DNA from 3 places in the Mesorhizobium sp. M1423 genome. Region 2 is predicted to be linked to each of the others. Evidence: predicted binding sites of a transcription regulator. Region 2 holds the regulator's gene; each other region holds the start of a gene.
The links. Region 2 encodes PhoB, which activates phosphate uptake and scavenging genes when phosphate is short. Its sites were predicted from a motif close to TGTCATNNANCTGTCAT; they were not measured.
Positions count from the first base shown of each region.

Region 1: the regulator PhoB is predicted to act here: its motif matches at 1,531-1,547, upstream of phnF (phosphonate metabolism transcriptional regulator PhnF).
Region 3: the regulator PhoB is predicted to act here: its motif matches at 2,018-2,034, upstream of ugpB (sn-glycerol-3-phosphate ABC transporter substrate-binding protein UgpB).

Region 1 covers NZ_JAMYKU010000018.1:36,138-39,414, forward strand. Annotated here, with positions in the region: gene NKG95_RS21710 (carbon-phosphorus lyase complex subunit) at 1-375, opposite strand, end outside; gene phnH (phosphonate C-P lyase system protein PhnH) at 377-988, opposite strand; gene phnG (phosphonate C-P lyase system protein PhnG) at 988-1,449, opposite strand; gene phnF (phosphonate metabolism transcriptional regulator PhnF) at 1,584-2,327, shown strand; gene NKG95_RS21730 (zinc-binding alcohol dehydrogenase family protein) at 2,346-3,277, opposite strand, start outside.
Region 2 covers NZ_JAMYKU010000001.1:458,361-461,637, forward strand. Annotated here, with positions in the region: gene pstB (phosphate ABC transporter ATP-binding protein PstB) at 1-14, shown strand, start outside; gene phoU (phosphate signaling complex protein PhoU) at 47-754, shown strand; gene phoB (phosphate regulon transcriptional regulator PhoB) at 771-1,460, shown strand; gene NKG95_RS02400 (ROK family protein) at 1,470-2,714, opposite strand; gene xylF (D-xylose ABC transporter substrate-binding protein) at 3,001-3,277, shown strand, end outside.
Region 3 covers NZ_JAMYKU010000013.1:105,697-108,973, forward strand. Annotated here, with positions in the region: gene NKG95_RS17870 (bifunctional diguanylate cyclase/phosphodiesterase) at 1-1,803, opposite strand, end outside; gene ugpB (sn-glycerol-3-phosphate ABC transporter substrate-binding protein UgpB) at 2,097-3,277, shown strand, end outside.

The DNA of each region.
Region 1 (3,277 bases), on a different contig from region 2:
GGTGTAGTCGAAAGTCGGGCCGAGCAACTGCCCGCCGGGCAGGTCCTTGTAGGTCGCCGACACGCGCCGTTCGACCAGCATCGAGCCGGTTTCGATCGCCCTGGTATAGCCGAAGCGCGGCAGCGTCGTGCGATAGGCGCGAACCAGGAAGATCGCCTCGATCATGTCGCCGCGCGCCTGGACGATGGCGAGTGCCGCCAATTCCCTGTCGTAGAGCGAACCTTCGCTCATCACCCGGTCGATGCCGAGCGCCAGCTGCTCGACGATCTGGTCGAGCCGAAGTGCGGGCACCGAGCGATCGCCGCGCCGGCGGTCGGCGAGCAATTTGTGGGCGTTGCGGATGGCTGCTTCACCGCCTTTTACCGCGACATACATCCTACGCCTCCATCGTCTTAATGCGCGTCGTGCGCGGCAGGCAGGCAATTGCGTCGGACGTGGCGAGGATGATGTCGACACCCCGCGGAAAGCGCTGATTGTTCTGCTTCCATTGCTCGACGAAATGACGCGGCATTTGCGCCGGCGCGATCGTCGCCGTCTTCTCGATGCCCGGGCCTTCGAGCAGCAGCGGAGCGCCGGAGACGAGATCGCCGACCTCAAGGATCAGCGTCGTCGAACGATCGGGATAATCCTGGGTGCCTTGCGAAAACCCGTCGAGCGCCATCATCTCGGCCGGCGTGGCAATCAGCGCGAAATGCGCGTCGGCCGGGGTGTTGGCCAGCGGCGCGCCGGTATGGAAGCCAAGCCAGGATTTCACCGCCGCCGACCCCTGCAAAGCCGGGTCGAGCCAGAGCGGCGTGTCGTTGTCGCACAGCGCCAGAGCAATGGCACCGGCGGTGGCCGACAGCGGCACGGGGGGGTGGGCGAGGGCCGGCAAGGGCTGCACGCTGCCCGGCCGCGCCATCGCGTCCATCACAGCGCGGAATACGGTCTGCGCGTTGAATACCGGATCGGCGAAGCCGCCTTCGATCGATTGAGTGGCGAGGTCCATCAGTCTTCTCCGCGCACCATTGTGAAGAAATCGACCTTGGTCGCCGCCGTCTCGGCGCGGCGCTGGTCACGGGCCTTGGCCAGTGCCGCCTGCAAGGGCGCGACGAGCCTGGTCTCGACCCCGTTGCGGTGGGCCGGGTCCTGCCACAGCGCATCGGCGATTGCTGCCAGCCTTGCCTTCTGCTTGTCGCGGCCGAGCGCATAGCAGTGGCCGACATGGCCGGACGCAAGCCGCACCGTGGCACGGGTGACCGTCGCCTCGCCGACATTGAACGGCGCGCCGCCGCCGCCGATGCGGCCGCGCACGGTAACCAGGCCGGTTTCGGGGCCACGCAGAAGTTCCGCTTCACAAGGCAGGCCGGCTTCGTCCCAGAGGCGGACAATGTCGTCCCCGGCCGATTGCGCCAGCGTCGCCATTACGGCCTTGCGCTCGGCCTGCTCTCGCGCTTCCCGTCCTCGCATGGCCGCTACTCCTCGTCTGCGTGCATTTGTCGATTGATATAGACAACTATACAAATTATATCTATTATCTAGCGCGTGTCTATGACGTGTACGTGACACGGGCCAAAAGGTCGGCGCAAAGATTGGGGCGGGAAATGATCGGGCAAGCAAACAGCATCGAGCGGCGCAGCGGTGTCGCGCTATGGCGGCAGATCGCCGACCAGATCCTGCACTCGATCGCCGTCGGCGATTTTCCCGAGAATGCCGCGCTGCCGCCGGAGGTGGCACTTGCCGAACGCTATGGCGTCAACCGCCATACGGTGCGCAGCGCTATCGCAGCCCTGGTGCAGGAGGGTGTGCTCAAGGCGGAGCAAGGGCGTGGCACCTTCGTGCTGTCGCGAAAGCGGCTGTCCTATCCGATCGGCGCCCGCACCCGCTTTTCCGAGGGATTGCAAGGACAGGCGTCCGAGCGGCATATCACCTTGCTCGCCTCATCGGTCGAGCCGGCCAACCGTCGTGTCGCAGAGGGCTTAGGCCTTGCGCAGGGGGCCGACGTGATACGCCTGGAAACGCGGGGCGAAGCCGATGGAATGCCGGTGTCCCGCGCTGCCGGCTGGTTCGATGCCAGGCGCTTTGCCGGCATCGATGCTGCCATGGCAGAAACCGGTTCGATCACGGCATCGCTGGCACGTTTCGGCATCGACGACTATCTCCGGCAATCGACCGTGCTGTCGGCGCGCCATGCCGATGCCGCCGACCTTGCCGACCTCGACCTGCAGCCCGGCGCCATCGTGCTGGTGACGGTCGCCGTCAACGTCACGCCCGACGGTCAGCCGATCCAGTTTTCGGAGTCGCGCTTCCCGGCCGAGCGCATCGAACTCAAACTGTCGGCGCTTTGAGACGCGGCTATCGTTGTGTCATCCGACCTGGATGACCGCCTTGATCAGCCCGGATTTCTCATGTGCCCAGCGGGCGAGGTCGCGCGGCGTCTCGCCAAGCGTGGTGCGGTGGGTGACTAGCTTTGCCAGCGGCACCGCACCGTTGCGGATTGAAGCGGCGACATGGTCGAAATCGGCGCGCAGAGCGTTGCGGCTGCCGATCAGCATCATCTCGCGCTTGTGGAATTCGGGATCGGAAAAGGCGATGTCGTCCTTGACGACGCTGACCAGCACCAGCGTGCCGCCATGCGCGACATGGGCGAAGGCCGACTGCACCGACTGGGTGTTGCCGGTGGCGTCGAAGACCGCGTCAAAACCATCGCCGTCGGTCGCCTGCCGCACCAGATCAGCGGCGGCGCCCTGCGAGCCGTTGAGGGTCGCGAAGCCGAGTTCGCTTTCGGCGAAACCCAGCCTCTCGGCACTCATGTCGAGCAGCGTCACGTCGAGCCCGGCGATGCGGGCGAACAGCGCCGTGCCGAGCCCGATCGGGCCGGCGCCGATGACCAGCGTGCGCGCACCTGGATCAGCCAGCGAGCGCCGCACGGCATGGGCGCCAATCGCCAGGAATTCGACGGCTGCCGCATCGCCCAGCGACAGGCCGTTTGCCGGATAAAGATTTTGCGCCGGCACCAGGATCTGCTCGCACATGGCGCCGTCGCGATGGACACCGAGCACCTCGATCCTGACGCAGCAATTCGGCTTGCCTTGCCGGCAGGCGATGCATTTGCCGCAGGCGAGATAGGGATTGACGATCACCGGCTCGCCGACGGTGAGATCGACGCCCTCGCCAACCTCGATCACGGTGCCCGAAACCTCGTGGCCCATGATGCGGGGATAGGCGAGGAACGGGTGCTTGCCGTCGAAAATGTGATAATCGGTGCCGCAGATGCCGACATGGTTGACCGCGACCA
Region 2 (3,277 bases):
GCCGCTTCGGCTGAGCCGTTCCGATCACGCATATGAGGACAGGACCATGGGCGAACACACAGTCGCTTCTTTCGACGAGGATCTCGAGCAGATCAGCAAGCTGATCCGCGACATGGCCGACCTCGCCGGTTCGATGGTCGGCGGGGCGACCAAGGCCCTGTTGAATTCCGACAACGTGCTGGCGCAACGCGTCGTCTCCGACGACGCCATCATGGATGCGCGTCAACGCGAACTGGACGACCGCGCCATTACCCTGATCGCCAAGCGCCAGCCGATGGCCCACGATCTGCGCCATGTCGTCGGGGCGATCCGCATGGCCGGCGACCTCGAACGCATCGGCGACCTTGCCAAGAATATCGCCAAGCGTGTGAGCGCGGTCGGCCTCAGCGTCACGCCGCGCGACCTATCGCATTCCATCGATGCGATGGCGCAGCTGGTGCTCATCCAGGTGCAGGGCGTCATCGAGGAGTATGCTGCAGGCGATGCAGCCGCGTTGGCCAAGCTGCGCGCCGCCGACGAGCGTATCGACGTCAAATACACGTCGGTGTTCCGCGAGCTGTTGACCTACATGATGGAAGACCCGCGCAACATCACCGCTTGCACGCATCTGCTGTTCTGCGCCAAGAATCTGGAGCGGATCGGCGACCATGTCACCAACATCGCCGAAAATGCGTATTATGTGCTGACCGGCGAGCAATTGCCGGTCAATCGTCCGAAGCAAGACGAAACGACAATGTCCGCACCGGCGACATGATGGGGGTGCCCAGCCGATGATCGCACCACGCATAATGGTGGTGGAGGACGAGGAGCCGTTGGGTGTGCTGCTCCGCTACAATCTCGAATCCGAAGGCTACCAGGTCGAGGTGGTGACACGCGGCGACGAAGCCGAGATCCGTTTGCAGGAGAATGTGCCCGATCTTCTGGTGCTCGACTGGATGATACCAGCGGTTTCCGGCATCGAGCTCTGCCGCCGGTTGCGGGTGCGCCCCGAAACCGAACGGCTGCCGATCATCATGCTGACCGCGCGCGGCGAGGAGAGCGACCGGGTACGCGGTCTTTCGACCGGCGCCGACGACTATCTGGTCAAACCGTTTTCGACACCGGAATTCATGGCCAGGGTCAAGGCGCTGCTGCGCCGCGCCAAGCCGGAAGTGCTGTCCAGCGTGCTGAAGGTCGGCGACATCGTGCTCGATCGCGAATCGCACAGGGTGTATCGCAAGAAGACCGAGATCCGGCTCGGGCCGACCGAATTCCGGTTGCTCGAATTCATGATGCGGCATCCGGGCCGCGTCTTCTCGCGCAGCCAGTTACTCGATAATGTCTGGGGCGAGACGATCTATATCGACGAACGCACCGTCGACGTGCATGTCGGGCGGCTGCGCAAAGCCGTCAACAACGGCCGCATGCCTGATGTCATCCGCACCATCCGCGGTGCCGGCTACGCGATCAGGGAAGATTGACCCGCCCAGTCAGGCTACGTTCTTTCTGACGCCGGGCCTCATTTGCGCGCCCGGCGCGAAAATCTGCTGGTCGACGAAGCTTAACGCCCGCATTGCACAGCCTTCGCGGATCAGCGGCAATTCGTTCGGCTCGGTATCGAAGGAGATCGAGCCCGAATGCTGGCCGCCGGCGGTCTGGGCGATGGCCTTGCGCAAGGCCGGCTCGATCAGATCGAAGGCGGCGGCACTGGCGCCGACCATCGCAACCGGTGCCGGATCGATCAGCGCGAACAGCGAGCCGAGACCGAAACCCAGCGCTTCGCCGGCCTTGCGGTAGGCTTCGCGTTCCGGCCCGTCCTTCTCGCGCGCCCGAACCGCCAGCGCGCGCATGTCGGCGTCGCTGACGTCGGCGACCGGTTGGCTGTCTTCGCTCATCTGCGTGGCGTTGCGCCAGATGGCGTAATTGCCGGCATAGGCCTCGATGCAGCCGCGCCGCCCGCAACGGCAGAGTGCGCCGCCCGGACGATGGATCATGTGGCCAAACTCGCCGCCCGAGGAGTGTGTGCCGGTGAACAGCTCGCCCTTGAGCACCAGCCCCATGCCGATTCCGTGCGAAAGCAGGATGGCGATGAAGTCGTCGCGATAGCGATCCGGATCGCGCCAGCGCAAAGCCACCGCCATCATATTGCAGTCGTTCTCCACCGTGGCCGGGATGCCGAATTCATCTTCCAGCATGTCGGCAAAGTCGATGTCCGTCTGCGGCGTGATCGGCGACCACAGCATGGCGCGTGCAGGGGAGTCGGTAATTCCCTGAATCGCCAAGGCGATGCGGGCGACGCGGCGGACGTCAAGGTCTGGATCCTCCAGCCGGCGCCGGACGATGGCCATGCATTCGCGGATCAGTTCGTCGCGCGGCATGGTCAGCGTGTCCAGCCGGCGCTGTTCCTCGGCGACCACCTGCCCCGCATAGTCGATGATGGCGGCCGACAGGAAATTCAGCGACAACACCACGGTCAGCACCGCCGCCGCTTCCGGATTGAGGGCAAGGCCGACCTGCGGACGACCGCGTTTCAACGAAACGGGTTCGCTTGCCTTGCTCTCGGCGAGGATGCCTTCCCGTATCAGGTCGGAGGAGATCGCCGATATGGTCGAATGGCTGAGGCCGGTGGTTGCGGCGATCTCCGTACGCGATGGCTGGCCGGCCCGGCGCACGGCCGAGATCACCATCGCCCGGTTGCGCCGGCGCAAATCGTCATGGCGGATTCCGACCGACATCGTTTTGCTTTCCTCCCGGTTTGCCGCGGCCGCTCATGAACCGGAAGCCGTCGGTAATGCCGACAAATAGTGTCAGATGAGGCAAATAGTGTCAGATGCAGGTGGCGCTGTCATCGTTTATTCCGAAGCTCGAAAAAACTCGCAGCAACATCAAAATCCATCAGAATCGATGTTGACAGCAGCGGGAGATCGGGCCAGTATTTTTTCGAGGCTCGAAAAAATTAGCGCCTCTAAGCTGGCCTTTGGGGCCAATTGGTCACGCCGTACGCGGCGCAGGGAGGATATGATGAAGAAATTCACGACCGCCATTCTGGCGGGTGTCGCCATGACGCTGGCGCTTGCGTCGGTGGCGCAGGCTAAGGACAAGGTCATCGGCGTTTCCTGGTCGAACTTCCAGGAAGAGCGCTGGAAGACCGACGAAGCCGCAATGAAGGCGGCCATCGAGGCCGCAGGCGACAAGTATATTTCCGCCGACGCACAGTCCAACCCCGGCAAGCAGCTCACCGACGTCGAGAGCCTGATCTCGCAGGGCGCCAACGCACTGATCATCCTGGCGCAGGACG
Region 3 (3,277 bases), on a different contig from region 2:
CGCGATGGCGCCGCTATCCTCGGCCACGGGGATGAAAACGGCCGGGGAAATGTCGCCCCGCTCCGGATGCTGCCAACGGACCAGGGCTTCGAAGCCGATCATCTTGCCGCTGCGGATTTCCTTCTGCGGCTGGTAGACGAGGTGGAACTCCTTGCGGGCGATCGCCTGGCGCAATTCATGCTCCATCACGCGCTTGTCGCGGGCCGCGGTGCCCATGGCCACCTCGAAAAACCGGTAAGTGTCCCTGCCCTCGGTCTTGGCGCGATGGAGTGCCGTGTCGGCATGGCCGATCAGGCCGGCCTGATCTTCGGCATCCAGCGGAAAGAAGGCGATGCCGATGCTGGCCGAAACAAGGCCGGAGCCGACTGAAACCCTGTTTTCCTCGCGGATCGCCGCCAGCAAGTCCTCGGCTATGCGGCCTGCGGCCAGGGGGTCGGGGAGGTTCGGAGCTAAGACGGCAAACTCGTCGCCGCCGAGACGCGCGAGCATCTGTCCGTGGCGCGGAATGCCAGAAATGCAGTGCGCCAGCTTCTGCAGCATGGCGTCACCGGCGCTGTGGCCGTAGAGGTCGTTGACTTGCTTGAATCGGTCGAGGTCAAGCAGCAGGAGCGCCAGATATCCATCCTTGCTGCCACGCTCCATCGATGCGATTTCTGCTTCGAGCCGGGAAGAAAAGCTCCGCCGATTGGCAAGCCCGGTAAGTGGATCGAAATGCGCGAGACGGAGGATCTCTTCTTCCGCCTTCTTGCGCTCACGGATGTCGCGAACGGCAAGCACCGTATGAGGCCTGCCGCAGTAGGCGATCTTCCTGGCGATCAGCTCGACAGGAATTCTCGTGCCGTCGCTGCCCCTCAATTTCGTTTCTTGTGCCTGTTCGCCGAAGCCGGATACATCGGCTGCGCTCTGTCCATCGAACAGCTCGCCGAGTTGCATCGTGTTCAGGGTGGCTGTCGCCGTGCCCGTCAGTTTCGCCATGCTGTCATTGGCGCTGACTATGCGTGTGCCATCGCAAACGATCAGCCCTTCGACCGCGGCATTGGCGAGATCGTGCATGCGATCGGCCTCGAGCCTCTGCCGGCGAAAGCGCAGGTCGATCCACAGCGCGGCGCCTGACAGCACAAGGATTACCAGGCTGGCGACCGCTGCGGCAAAGGCCTGGGAAATGGGCTCGATGGAATGTTCGGATATTTCAATCGAGGAATCCGGAATGATCGACACCGCGCCCATCGCGATGAAATGCAAGCTGCAAATCGCCAGCGTCAAAAGCGCGGCGCCACCAAGTGTTGCGAGCGCGGACGGGCGGCGCAAGACGACAAGGAGCGCCATTGCCGCGAGCGTCCCGCCGGCCAGAAGCGATATCGCGACAAGGAGCAGGTTCCATACGATCCGGCCCTCGACCTCGAACGCCGCCATGCCGATGTAGTGCATCGTCGCGATGGCACCACCGAGAATGGCACCGCCGACGAGGAAATGGTCGATGCCGCGGCGCAAGGTGGCAACCCACATCCCAAGCGCGGTCAGGATGACGGCGGCGGCAAGCGAAAAGGCGGATAATCCCGGATTATATGCGTTTGGTATTCCCGGCGTAAACGCAGTCATGGCGATGAAATGCGTCGCCCATATGCCGAACCCGGTCGAAGTTGCGGCGATCATTAGCCAGACAAGCCGGTTTCGGTTGGTCGATCGGCCGACGTGCTTAAGGAGATTTACTGCAGAGAAGCAAGAAATGCCGCAGACGAGGGCGGCAAGTGCGACCAGTCTCAGGTCGTGCTGACTTACAATACAATTATAGACCGTCAGCATCCTGGGTTCACTCGGTCTGCCAAATAACAGGGGAGGTGTGACTGATTAGCTCTTGGAGATTTTAACGAATGGTTAACCCGCGGGCCATGAGGCGGGCCTTTTCGGGGGAAAACCGATGCGCTCCGCCGAGAAGGCGGTGATGTAGTTCCTGGCGACGCTTTCGGTAGCGAGCGCACTTTAGCCGGAAGCGATGTTCATGGACCCGCAACAAAACCGTTGTCCGATTGTCATCAGCGCCACATATTGGCTTTGCGAGAGTGCCCCTTTCGCCAATGACAAACGGGAGATGAAACATGAAGTTCTTCGGCTTCGCGGCCGGTGTTGCCGCCACCTTGACCCTGCTTTCCACCACCTCCGCCTTCGCCGTCACGCAGATCAGCTGGTGGCACGCCATGACCGGCGCCAACGCCGAGGTCGTCGCCAAGATCTCCAAGGATTTCAACGCCAGCCAGAGCGACTATGAGCTCGTTCCGGTGTTCAAGGGCACCTATCCGGAGACGCTGAATGCCGGCATCGCCGCTTTCCGCGCCGGCCAGGCGCCCGATATCCTCCAGGTGTTCGACGTCGGCACCGGCGTGATGATGGCGGCCGAGGGTGCGATCAAGCCGGCGGCCGATGTGCTGACCAGTGCCGGGATGACCTTTGACAAGAGCCAGTATCTGCCCGGCATCGTCGGCTATTATTCGAAGCCGGACGGCACCATGCTGTCGTTCCCTTACAACTCCTCGTCGCCGATCCTCTACTACAACAAGGACATTTTCCAGAAGGCAGGCCTCGACGTGAACAGCCCGCCCAAGACCTGGAACGAGGTGTGGGAAGCTGCCAGGAAGATCAAGACGAGCGGCGCCGCCCCTTGCGGCTATACCTCGACCTGGCTGACCTGGATCCATCTGGAGAATTTCGCGGCGTGGAATGACGTGCCTTGGGCCACTCAGCAGAACGGCCTGGCCGGCGGCGATGTCGAACTCAAGATCAATGCGCCAATTTTCGTCAACCACTTCCAGGCGCTCGCGGACCTGGCCAAGGACGGCACGTTCAAGTATGGCGGTCGCACCTCCGAAGCCAAGCAGATATTCCTCGCTGGCGAATGCGGCATCTTCACCGAATCGTCGGGCGGCCTCGGCGATATCGTCAAGTCCGGCATGAACTATGGCATCGGCCAGCTTCCTTACGATAGCGACGCCAAGGGCGCACCACAGAACACCACGCCGGGCGGTGCCAGCCTGTGGGTGTTCGGCAACAAGTCGGACGAGGAATATAAGGGTGTTGCCGCCTTCTTTGCCTATCTGTCCAAGACCGATGTGCAGAAATATCTGCACCAGAAGTCGGGATACCTGCCTGTGACGCTCGCCGCGTATGAGGCGACCAAGAAATCAGGCTTCTATGACAAAAACCCCGGCCGCGAGACACCCATCCTGCAGATGACGGGCAAGGCGCCGACCGACAACTCGAAGGGCGTGCGCCTGCCGAATCT